3 regions of the Echinimonas agarilytica genome follow, and region 2 is predicted to be linked to each of the others. Evidence: predicted binding sites of a transcription regulator. Region 2 holds the regulator's gene; each other region holds the start of a gene.

Region 1 (4,255 bases), on a different contig from region 2:
AGATATGACATCACAATGGTTTGAATTTGCGGGTGCTCGTTTTGAATGATGCTTGCTACTTGGCGCGCATCCATCCACTTCAACGAGTCCATACCTTTTGAACCGCCGCCCAAAATAATTTGATCGATTAAGTTTCCAGCTTTGTCTTCGCCCAATGCTTTGGTCAATGCATTGCGAATAAAGTCTGCACTGTCGACACCGATGGAAGAGTACTTTTGAATGTCGGCTAGGAACAGTTTGTGAACAGCGGTAATACGTTCTTGCGTAAAATCGCTCATGCCCGCCATTGCCATACCTACTTTTTGAACCTGTTTGGGTTCAAGCTGGCGCAAAATGCCCGCGGCGTCTTCTTCAGTCAAACTTAAAAGTAGGATTGCCGCTTTGTCAAAACCAGACACATCTTTTAGTTCTGGATCTGTCTCTTCGGTCGCTGCAATTGTAGCCATGATTTATCCCCCGCCTTAATTAGAGCTGTCGTCGAGCCAGCCTTTCACAACTTGCACCGCTAGCTCAGGTTCGTTCGCCACAAGGGCTCGAACAGCTTTGAGCACATCTTCATCACGGTGTAAATCGGGTAATTCAAGTCTACCACTAGTGAGCGTGCTAATCAGTTCGTCGTTATCAGATTCTAATAAGGCTTCTTGCGCTGCAAGCATGGTGTCGTCGAGTTGTCCGGCTACAGGGCCGTCCATCAGCATTGCATCTTCTTGTCCATCTGTATCAGATCCCGTGAGGCGTTTAAGCATTGGACGCATCACCCCCAAAATAAGCGCAACACAAATGAATGACAATAGGAGCCATTTGGACAAGTACTTAAACCACTCCGTTTCATAGAAGGGTAATTCTGGCGTCATTTCAAAATCAGTGCGTACAAATGGTACAGAGACGACTTCTAGCGTATCACCGCGTTGGAGAGAAAACCCTAATCCGCCTTGAAGTAAACGCTTAATACTTGCCAAGTCAGCATCAGAGCGAGACTCTAATGTTGGATTTCCTTCTGCATCAAAACCGCGCGTATGATCAATTGCAACAGACACACTCAAACGTCTAATCACACCCACTTGTTGACGCGTGTGACTGACTGTTGTGTCTAGCTCATAGTTTCGTGTGGCTTCTTTGTGATGACTTGTGGGTGTTGCACGCTCAGCAGCCCCTTCCCCCACTGCATTTTCTGGAATATCGGCATTCAATGGAGGTTGATTCGTTAGCGCACCAGGAATGCCGACCGCGAGATCTCCCGAATTCATATTTTCAACCGTCATTTCCGAGCGTACGGCGGGTAAGTCTGGGTTAAATACACGCTGAGTTTGTTCCACAGATGTGAAGTCCATGTCCACGTCAACTTGCGCGGTATAGCTATCAACACCTACGGTAGGAATCATGATGGTGTCGATTTTTTCCATGTATTCTTGTTCACGCTTACGTTCTAATTCGTACTCGCGACGCTGCGCCATGCTCAGAGGATCTTGTGAACCAGAGTTAAGTAAGCGTCCGTTTTGGTCTGTTACAGTCACGCGTCCAGGCGCCATTGCATGCACTGCTGAAGCCACAATATCGACGATCGAATCGACTTCTTCTTGGGTGAGGCTCCGACCACGAGATAACGATACAACAACTGTCGCACTGGGTTGTTTTACTTTTCGAGCAAACACATTTTCTTTTGGAATTGCCAACAGGACACGCGCTCTTTTAACAGGATTGAGTGACTCAATGGCTTTTGCCAATTGTTGCTCTCGGCTGAATTTGAGACGTTCGCCTTCCAAACGCTGTGACACACCAAATCCCATATCTTGCATGAGAATGTTGTCGCCTGTTTCACCTTCTGACATCAAACCCGCGCGAGTCATCATCAATCGAATGTTTTGATAATCACTGCTTTCAACCATTACCACACTGCCGTCGACATTGTAGTTAATTTTATTTTGGTCCAAGAAGTTTAAGGTTTCGATGAGCTCTTCGGTGTCCATTTTACCCAGCGGCCTCATTTCAGGCTCATAGGCCCACATCAAAATGAAAATGACCAAGGCAAGAGAAATAGCCAGGGATAAAACAATCACGACCTGACGAATCAAATCGATATTGTTCAAGCTGTCGAAGAAACTCGACTTTTGATCATCCACCTCAGCTAACTCAGTTGAAGAGTCTGACAAGGTAAGATCTGTTGATGGGGTTGCTGCTTCAGCCACGGACTATCCTCCCGATTAAACCGGCATGCTCATGATTTCTTTATACGCTTCCATCAGTTTGTTGCGCACCTGAACGGTGGCATCAAATGCAACGGATGATTTTTGTGAAGCAACCATGACATCGCCTAATGACACAGAGCGGTCGCCCATTTCAAAAGCAGTTGCTTTCTCTTTGGCGTCACCTTGCAAACCATTCACGTTATCGATTGCATTCTTGAGCAAGTTGCCGAAATCAACGGCGTTGGAATTATTGGCCTCAATTGGAGCGTGCGTCATTACTTTGCTACCGGCTTCAACCTGCATGCCTTGCATTTGTTGGAGTAGTTCGCTTCCCATGACTTTCATGATGTATTTCCTCACGCTGCCAAAATATTGGCGGAATAAACAATGTTCTCTAGATAATTGCAAAGAGTTTGCCAAAAACGAAAAAAGCAGCCCGAAAGCTGCCTTAAAAACATAAACGCTTGATTTTAATATGGTATTTCTATTCCATTATCTCGCATCTTAGCAATTTTATATCGTAACGTTCGGGCGCTAATCCCTAATTTATTTGCAACTTCTGATCGTTTCCCGTCACATTCGGCCAAAGTTTTAAGAATAATGTGGTGTTCTTGAGATCTCAGCTCACTGCCTAAGTCATCGGCAGCAATGGCAGCATCGGCCAATGCATTTGCCTGTTGAGCGGGCATACTCGGTACCACTGAAGCCACGTTGGCTGTAGGACTCATGTGCATTTCAATCATCAAATCTTCTGCATCTATTCTGTCGTGATGCAAAATCAACGCACGTTGAATCACGTTGTCCAGTTCGCGCACATTACCAGGCCAGTGATAACTGCCAAGCTTGGCAATGGCTGCATCTGTAATCGAGGGCACCGCACAACCTGAGTGCTGACAATGTTTTTGAATCAAGTGACGAGCCAACGGTACAATATCTGCCGAACGCTCACATAAAGGCAGCCAAGTCAGTGGAAAAACATTCAGACGGTAATACAGATCTTCTCTGAATTTTCCTTCTCTTACAGCTTGCATTAAATCTCGGTTACTGGTGGCCAACACTCGCACATCGAGCGATATGGTCTTACGTCCACCTAAACGTTCAACTTCTCTTTCTTGCAGCACGCGAAGTAACTTCGCCTGAAGCGACAAATCCATCTCAGTCACTTCATCGAGCAATATAGTACCGCCCTGAGCTTGCTCAAATTTGCCTGGACACGCTTGTATTGCGCCAGTAAACGCGCCTTTTTCATAACCAAATAGTGTCGCTTCCAACATGTTTTCTGGAATCGCGGCACAGTTAATCGCAACAAACTCTTGTGTGCTTCGCGATGAGCAATCGTGGATATAGCGGGCCAATACCTCTTTGCCGGTTCCCGAAGGGCCCAGCACCATTACGCTTGCGTCTGATTTTGCAACTTTGGCTGCTAACTGTAACAAAGCCTTAGAGTTGGCATCGGCCACAATTGGCGTGGTGGATTCGACGCGAGTAACGGGCGCGTATCGTCCTACTTGATTTAGCAATACTTCAGGTGAGAATGGCTTGGATAAATAATCCGTGGCTCCGTCCTGGATTGCTTTAACGGCATCTTGCACATTGGCATATGCTGTCATTAACAAAACGGGAAGCTGTGGGTATGAACTTCGAACAGAGCGCAGCAGGCCAAGCCCGTCCATACCGTCCATTTGCACGTCCGATACCACAATATCGAATACAGGTTCCTTCAACGCTAATAGCGCCTCTTCACCACTGGTCGCCTCAGAGCATTGATACCCTGCAATCTCGAGCGTATCGACCAATGCTTCTCTTAAACCTGCATCATCTTCTACTACAAGTACATGTGCTGTCATAAGTTATTCTCCTACGACCTCAGACGCTAAAGGAGCTTGTAGCCCTTCAACCAATGGTAAACAAATGCAAACCTGCGTACCTATGTTCATTTGAGAACGAATTTTTAATTCACCTTGATGGGCCTGAACCACAGCTTTCACTACGGCTAAACCAAGCCCTGTGCCTTGGCTTCGAGTGGTGTAAAACGGCTCTTGAATTCGTTCAATCATATGCGGAGCAAT
Region 2 (4,255 bases):
TGGAGTGGCTGGTGTCTAAAAATAGGTCGGCTTGCTCTCGAACCGGCTCTAACCAAGATGTCTCTGCGGCAACTGCATCAGCCAGTGTAAGCTCATTTTTTGTAAGCGGGTGACGGCGCCGTGTTTCAGAATAACGTCGCAATAGAATCGAGTCATCGGCATCGAGATATAAAATAGTGGTGGGAACGGCTGTTTTAAGAACTTTAAGCAATTGCTCGATCTGAGCACGATCGTTCGGCAAGTTCCTCATGTCTAAGCTCACAGCAACGTTCTCGTGCTGGTTGTGCTGCATGGTGATCCAAGGCTTCAGAAGTTCGATGGGTAAATTGTCAACGCAATAGTACCCGAGATCTTCGAGAACCCTGAGCGCAATAGATTTCCCTGCTCCTGAACGACCACTAACGACGGTGAGCTTCATGTAAGAGTGCACTTTAATAAATGATTATGCGTTGATAATAACCTGATATAGGTCTTCAGCACTAGAGGCACATCTGAGCTGTTTTAAGGTATTTTTTTGACCTAATTTTTCAGCGACTAAAGCAAGAGTTTTGAGATGGTGTTTGCAGTCTTGCTCGGGCACCAGCATCGCAAACATAATATCGACTGGCTTTTTATCAATGGCGTCGAATTCGATTGGGGATTCAAATTGAACCAATATAGCGACGTTGCTGGCGTCAGACGGGAGTCTGCCGTGCGGAATGGCTATGCCATTTCCAATGCCGGTACTGCCTAGTTTTTCGCGTGCTAAAAAGCGCTCGAAAATTTCGTTTTCGGTGAGTCCTTGGAGATGCTTCGCTGCGATTTCACTTACGATTTCAAGTGCTCGCTTTTTGCTACTACATTGGACTGCACTGAAAGTGCAGTCCTTGGACAGGATACTTCGCATGTTCATGATTAATGCTTCTGCAATTTTTCCTTGTGGCGAATAACCTGCCGGTCGAGCTTGTCGACTAACGAGTCTATCGCCGCATACATACTTTCGCTTTCAGCGTTCGCAAATATTTCCGCTCCCGAGAGGTGAACGGTTGCTTCTGCAATCTGGCGAAGTTTTTCGACATTCAACACCACATGGACGTTTGTGATGTTGTCGAAGTGGCGCTCTAATTTGGCCAGCTTCTCTGTGACATAGTCACGTAAAGGAGGAGTAATATCAACATGATGACCGGTTAAGTTTAGTTGCATAGGCGTGTTTCCTCACTCAGTACTTGTTGTTACAAAAGACTTTTTCTTTGGTTGGATGGCGGAATATTGAGCGCTTCACGATATTTAGCAATCGTTCGGCGAGCCACATTAATTCCTTGATCCGAGAGTAGCTCAGCCATTTTACTATCGCTTAATGGCTTTGCCGGGTTTTCTGCTGCGACCAGCTTTTTAATCAATGCGCGAATAGCAGTGGACGAGCATTCGCCACCACTTTCAGTGCTCACATGGCTGGAGAAGAAGTATTTGAGTTCAAATATACCGCGTGGCGTGTGCATATACTTCTGCGTGGTCACGCGCGAAATAGTAGATTCATGCATGCCAACTTCTTCGGCCACATCATTGAGAACCATGGGTTTCATGGCTTCATCGCCGTACTCAAAAAAGTCGTATTGGCGTTTCAGAATGCAGTTTGAAACTTTCATAAGTGTTTCGTTACGGCTTTCTAAGCTTTTAATGAACCACTTGGCTTCTTGCATGTGTGAACGGATAAATTGTCCGTCAGAGGTGTTTCGAGCACCACGAGACATAGCTGCGTACTGCTCATTGACTCGAATTTTTGGCACTGCATCTGGATTCAATTCGACTTGCCAGACGCCGTTGCGCTTCATCACTGAAACGTCTGGAATGACGTATTGGCTATCTTCGACCACAATGGCACTGCCCGGACGCGGATTGAGGCTTTGGATCAAGCGCATCACTTCGCGAAGCTGGTCTTCTTTGAGTCGCGCTCGGCGCATCAATGTGCGGTAATCGCGACTTGCAAGTAAGTCCATGTGGTTGTTGATCACTAGCATGGCTTCTTTTAACCAAGGCGTGTCGGTGCCAAATTGACGCAATTGAATGAGTAAACATTCTTTGATGGAGCGAGAGCCCGAACCAATTGGGTCAAATAGCTGAATGCGTTTTAAAACGGCTTCAATTTCATCCAATTCAACTTCTGCATTACCTTGGCTTTCTAGAATATCTTCTGTTGTGACAGTGAGATAACCTGCATCATCAATGCCATCAAGAATAGTTCTGGCAATGGCACGATCTGTGTCTGTCATGGGAGTTAATTCAAGCTGCCATTCGAGGTGAGCATGCAATGAATCGGTGGTTTCACCTTGAAAGCTTTCATCATCCTCACGCATTGGGGCGGCTGAGGCCACAGGGGCTGCTGACACAACTTCATCCCAAGTTGTATCCATAGGCATTTCTTCCGAAATGGAATCTTGTTGCAGTGCTTCTGCAGTATCAACTGTACTACTATCTGCTTCAATACTGTCCAAGCTGACATCTGAATCTGCTGAAGATGAATTTTCTTCTTCGGATTGTTCAAGGAGTGGATTGCTATCCAAAGCTTCTTGAATTTCCTGTTGCAGATCTAAAGTCGACAATTGCAAAAGCCTAATGGCTTGCTGCAATTGCGGCGTCATAGTCAGCTGTTGGCCAAATTTAAGCTGGAGCGATGGTTTCATCTAGTCTCCGACTCTTCCTGTGTAACGGTGGCTGCAAAATGAGCAGTATCCGTGGGTTACGTTAAGCTACTATAGCTGGAATTGCTCACCTAAGTACACATCTCGAACGTGTTGATTTGCTAAAACTTGTTCCGGAGAACCTGTCGCAATCAATTCGCCATGTGACACGATGTAAGCGTACTCACAAACGGATAGTGTTTCACGAACGTTATGATCCGTAATTAATATCCCTAAACCTCGAGTTTTGAGGTGTTCAATGATCTTTTTAATATCCGATACTGAAATAGGGTCGACACCGGCAAAAGGCTCATCGAGTAAGATAAAACTGGGTTCAGCGGCAAGCGCTCGTGCAATTTCAACTCTGCGTCGTTCCCCCCCAGAAAGGCTCATGCCTTTGCTTTGGGCAATATGGCCAATATTAAATTCTTCCAGCAAAGAGTCGAGAGCTTCCTCTCGTTGCTCGGTAGAGAGGTCTTTGCGCGTCTCTAAAATAGCCATAATGTTGTCGCGTACACTGAGCTTGCGAAAAATGGACGACTCTTGGGGCAAATAGCCGATGCCTTTTCGGGCACGCTCATGCATGGGCGCCAAGGAAATATCTTCACCGTTGAGCTCAATAATGCCTTTTTCGGCTTGAACAAGCCCCACCACCATATAAAAGGTGGTGGTTTTACCTGCGCCATTAGGCCCCAGAAGACCCACAATTTGCCCTGGTTCAACTTTCAACGAAACATCTTTAACCACTTGACGGCGCTTGTAAGACTTTGCGAGATTTTTTGCTTCTAATAATGCCATGCAGACTATTTCTTTTGGTCGTCGAGTTGTTCTTGGACTTGATCTGGAATGAAGATCGTTGTCACGCGAGCAGAGCCATCGTCTTTGCTATCTGCTTCGAGTAATTGCTGTTCAAGGTTGTAGAGAATCTTGTCACCCTTTACCAAGCTATCTTCTTGAGTTAGTTGAGCTTCACCGGTGAGCAACAAAATACGTTCTCCAAGCTCATATCGAACTCGCAACGCTTGAGCATCCATTGCTTTGCCATTATCAAGGATTTGGCTGTAATTTGCAGGCTTTCCGTTCGCGACCAAGACTTGTTGGCCTTCTTCGGTTGCGTTCAAGATAGTCAGTGTATCTGCAAATATCTGCAATGTTCCTTGAGTCACTTTGACATCACCAATATACGTCACAACATTTGACTTCATATCAATGGTTTGCCGCTCTGATTCAATCACAACTCGTTCAGAGAAGTCGCTCTTTACGGCATAAGAAAAAGGACATATGGCTATTAATGCTGCGGCACTAATTCGCTGGAGTTTGTTCATAAAATGCTTCCACATCTTGCAGAATTTCTATGTCCTGCTTATTTAAATCTGCTTGAAGACCAACACCTTGCATCTCAATGTGTGGGCCAAGGGCGATGACTTTCTCATCAGTATGCATCTGATTGGAGTCAATTTCGAGCACCAGATAAGGTGTTGTAATTGTTTGAACTTGGCTTAAAGGATCGGTTGCTTTAATTGTAACAGAACCTTTGAGCTGCAATTGATCGAGCGCTTGATACAAGCTGCCTTCGCTGGCTGTGACTTTCCAAGCGG
Region 3 (4,255 bases), on a different contig from region 2:
GTTTTACTGCCAGCTCTACATTTTGATAAGCCGTTAGCCAAGGCAATAGCGAGTGATTTTGAAACACGACGGCTCGTTCTGGACCCGGCTCTGACACTTCGCGCCCGTTCAAAATGACACCGCCTGTTGTAGCCTGATATAAGCCAGCAACGACGTTCAATACAGTTGATTTACCGCAACCAGAGTGACCGATAAGAGAGACGAACTCGCCTTTTTTTATTTGTAAATCAACGCCTTTAAGAGCTGTAAACGGGCCTTTTGGAGTTGGAAAGACCATGTCCATTTGACTGATATCGAGAGTAATACTCATGGTGTTCTCCTTATTGCGCTGACGCTTTATCCCAAGATGCGAGACGTTGTAGTTGAAGCATGGCTCTGTCGAGTAAGAAGCCGATGAAACCGATGACAATAACAGCGGTCATGATACGTGACAGAGAGTCTGAACTTCCGTTTTGGAATTCATCCCAAACGAACTTTCCAAGCCCTGGGTTTTGCGCCAACATTTCGGCTGCAATGAGTACCATCCAAGCCACACTAAGCGATAAGCGCATACCTGTGAAAATCATTGGAATAGATGCAGGAATCACAATTTTTTGTACATGCTTTAAAGCGGGTAAGCGTAATACTCGGCTTACATTGACCAGATCGCTGTCTATCGATGCAACGCCTACCGAAGTATTAATCACCATTGGCCATAAGCAACAAAGGCTTACAGTGATCATTGAATTGACGAATGATTTAGGAACAATGGGGTCTTGCGATACATATAACGCACTAACAACCATGGTGACTAACGGGAGCCATGCGAGTGGAGAAACCGGCTTAAAGATCTGGATGATTGGATTAATGGCCGTATTCAATGTTTTGTTCAAGCCGATCGCAATACCGAGAGGAATTGCAATGATTGCGGCTAATAGGAAGCCACTCATCACGGTAATTAAGCTGGTAATGATTTGGTCGAAGAAAGTTTCTTTACCCGTGTAGTTACGAACCTTCGCTTCGTAAGTTGGGTCTTTTTCCAAGCGCGCTGCATTGCGTTTTTCTTGGCGTTCGTAAAAGGCTTCAGCTTTTACGCGTTCTGCAACATGCTCGTCGTAAAGGGTCGACATTTGTGTTGCTACGTTTGACGGTCCAGGGAATTTACCTAAAGAAGTATCAATGCGATCAGCAGCCATTGACCAAAGTATCAAGAATATTGCGATACCGACCAATGGAAGAGCGATCATATTGGTGACTTTGTTCAATGCCAACTTGAATTGAGCCGAATTCAATTGAAGTGCTGTCATTTTGGCCACCTTATTAGTAATAGTTGTCATTATTTAATCTCCAGATTTCCTCGGGCTTTACGCCCGAGGTATCAGGTTTTTACAGTTTGTCGCCAGTTTTAAGGCCAATTTTGAAGCTATCAATGTAAGCGTTTGGTTTAGTACCGTCGTAAACTACGCCATCAATGAACTCTTTTTGAGGTGGCTTGAAGCCTGTTTCTGTATCGAAGTTCGGGAAGTCTTTTGCGTCTGCTAATTTTTCAGCAATCAAAGATTTCGCAGCAGTTGTGTAGATGTCTGGGCGGTAAACGCTTTTCGCCATGTCGATGTACCAGTCATCAGATTTGTCTTCTGAAATTTGACCCCAACGACGCATTTGGCTCAAGTACCAGATTGCATCTGAGTAGAACGGGTAAGTCGCGTTGTAACGGAAGAATACATTGAAATCTGGTACTTCACGTTTGTCGCCTTTCTCGTACTCAAAGGTACCTGTCATGCTGTTCGCAATCACATCGTAGTCAGCACCTACATAGTTAGGTTGTGACAAGATCTTCACTGCTTCTGGGCGGTTTGCGTTGTTGTTTTCATCCAACCACATTGCAGCTCGAATAAGCGCGCGAGTTAAACGAACTGTGGTATTTGGGTATTTTTCAGCAAATTCAGCGGTGATACCGAATACTTTTTCAGGGTTGTTTTTCCAGATTTCGTAATCGGTAATGACCGGAACACCAATACCTTTAAATACAGCCTGTTGGTTCCAAGGTTCACCTACGCAGTAGCCGTAGATTGTGCCAGCTTCTAGAGTTGCAGGCATTTGCGGTGGAGGCGTTACAGATAACAGTGCTTCTGCATCAATAGTACCTGATGAGTCACCTTTGTGAGGTGCGTAGTAACCAGGGTGGATACCGCCAGCAGCTAGCCAGTAGCGAAGTTCATAGTTGTGAGTTGATACAGGGAATACCATTCCCATGTTAAATGGCTTGCCGTCGGCAATATACTTGTCAACAACAGGTTTGAGCGCGTCAGCTTTAATTGGATGAACTGGACGGCCATCAGCCATTTTTGGAATGTTTGGCTTCATTTGCTTCCAAATTTCATTGGAAACTGTAATACCGTTACCGTTTAAGTCCATTGAGAACGGCGTAATGATGTGTGCCTTTGTACCAAAACCCATTGTCGCGGCAATCGGTTGGCCGGCTAACATGTGAGCACCGTCTAAGCTGCCATCAATTACGCCGTTGAGTAGCACTTTCCAGTTGGCTTGAGCTTCAATAGTGACGTAAAGGCCTTCATCTTCGAAGTAACCATTTTCATAGGCAACAGCGATGGGCGCCATATCAGTGAGTTTAATAAAGCCAAACTTAAGCTCTTCTTTTTCTGGGTACCCTAGTTCCTCAGCTGTTGTGCTGGTTACAGTAAAAGTAGAGGCGGCTAAAGCAATTGCAGATGCAAGCACTGCCTTTTGCTTTGATACTTTAGATAAGCTTTTCCATGTGTTTTTAATAAAGGACACGTGTTATCTCCATCAGATAGTAATAAGTCATTCTTAAAATGAAAAAGGCGCTCTCTATCTCAGCAATGAATACTGAATTAGAGAGCGCCTTTGCTCTTTAAAATATGTAGGTTCATGGCATGCCACACTTGAAGGCATTCAAGAACTTTGTTGAATAACCTATAGCTAAGTCTGTGCCATGTTTTAAAATTACAATAAAAACAATCACTTGTGTTTTTTTGTTCGTTTGGGGTGCGCTTTTTAAAATATCAGATGTGCAATTCATGCACCTAAAATGCAACTTACGGATCGAAGCAGGGCGTTATTGCGTGCACTAATATGGTGATTTGCATTAAATGTGATCTCGATCTGGTTTGATCTAAAGTTGTGCGTGCACGTTTGTGGGGATATTTTGTGATGTTTAAGGCAGAAAAAAGCCCTGATAAATACAGGGCTTGAATGCTGACATTTCAAGTCAGGTTAGCGGTTGGTGATCCAAACTGTTTGATAAGGGGCCAGAATCATAGTGCCGGCGCTAACGTCGATGGTTGAATTGGATATCAGGTCCACCCAAGACTGAAGATCAATTAAGTTAATGTCAGCTAAATTCAATACCTGTTCTTGATCCGATACATTACTGACAGAAAAAACACTCTGTTCGCGATCGAGACTTTGTCGCCATATGCCAAATAATTGCCCACCTAATTGCAACGTAAATTGCGTTGCGTTGGGGTGAAACGCTTTTTGCTTGATGCGTAAAGCGAGCAAGTGCTTCATTCGAGCCAATACCTTGGCATGTTGCGTATGGCTGCGTGCCAATTGCGACGTTAAGTCTTCTATTTGCCAGCGATGGCGATTGATCGAGCGATTATGTTGTGTGTTTTCCAGTTTCTCATAGTCATTACCTGTTGCCAGTAAACTATGAATGTACAGACCCGGAATACCCTCTAGCGCAAACATAATGGCATGAGCACACATAAAGCGGTCTTCACCCCAGCGGTCGGGGCCATTAACGGTGCCTTGCAGTGCGTCATATAGCGCAATGTTAATTTCGTAAGGTTTACGCTGACCATTTTCCGCGTTACGCCAAGACACGCATCCTCCAAATGAAGACATGGTATTGACCAATTGATTAATTTCTTCATCATTGAGTAACCCTTCAGCTGGGCGCAGCCCGATGCCGTCATGTGACGCAATGAAATTAAAGTATGCTGTGCCGTTACGGGCAGGGGGCATGCTCATCAACCATTGTTTGAGATAACGGCAGTTCCCTGTGACAAGGGTATTCAGCAATAGCGGTGGTAATGAAAAGTTATAAATGCAGTGGGCTTCGTTGGCATTCCCGAAATAGCTTAGATTTTGCTGGTTTGGAATATTGGTTTCTGTAATGACTACGGCATCAGGTTGAGCGTGCTCAATTAGGCAGCGCAAAAGCCGAATGACTTCATGAGTTTTGGGCAGGTTAATTGATGTTGAACCGACTTCTTTCCAAAGGAAT

What was found. Region 2 encodes sigma-54, which starts transcription at its own class of promoters, with help from an activator protein. Its sites were predicted from a motif close to GTTGGCACGNNNNTNGNNT; they were not measured.
Region 1: the regulator sigma-54 is predicted to act here: its motif matches at 2,589-2,607, upstream of fliE (flagellar hook-basal body complex protein FliE).
Region 3: the regulator sigma-54 is predicted to act here: its motif matches at 2,941-2,959, upstream of NAF29_RS06140 (CmpA/NrtA family ABC transporter substrate-binding protein).

What each region holds. Positions count from the first base shown of each region.
Region 1 covers NZ_JAMQGP010000002.1:67,317-71,571, reverse strand. Annotated here, with positions in the region: gene fliG (flagellar motor switch protein FliG) at 1-446, opposite strand, end outside; gene fliF (flagellar basal-body MS-ring/collar protein FliF) at 462-2,186, opposite strand; gene fliE (flagellar hook-basal body complex protein FliE) at 2,202-2,531, opposite strand; gene NAF29_RS04635 (sigma-54-dependent transcriptional regulator) at 2,657-4,033, opposite strand; gene NAF29_RS04630 (sensor histidine kinase) at 4,037-4,255, opposite strand, start outside.
Region 2 covers NZ_JAMQGP010000001.1:680,696-684,950, forward strand. Annotated here, with positions in the region: gene rapZ (RNase adapter RapZ) at 1-418, opposite strand, end outside; gene ptsN (PTS IIA-like nitrogen regulatory protein PtsN) at 443-892, opposite strand; gene hpf (ribosome hibernation promoting factor) at 895-1,182, opposite strand; gene NAF29_RS02860 (RNA polymerase factor sigma-54) at 1,212-2,660, opposite strand; gene lptB (LPS export ABC transporter ATP-binding protein) at 2,730-3,455, opposite strand; gene lptA (lipopolysaccharide transport periplasmic protein LptA) at 3,461-3,982, opposite strand; gene lptC (LPS export ABC transporter periplasmic protein LptC) at 3,960-4,255, opposite strand, start outside.
Region 3 covers NZ_JAMQGP010000002.1:420,850-425,104, forward strand. Annotated here, with positions in the region: gene NAF29_RS06130 (ABC transporter ATP-binding protein) at 1-310, opposite strand, end outside; gene NAF29_RS06135 (ABC transporter permease) at 321-1,226, opposite strand; gene NAF29_RS06140 (CmpA/NrtA family ABC transporter substrate-binding protein) at 1,366-2,706, opposite strand; gene NAF29_RS06145 (sugar phosphorylase) at 3,238-4,255, opposite strand, start outside.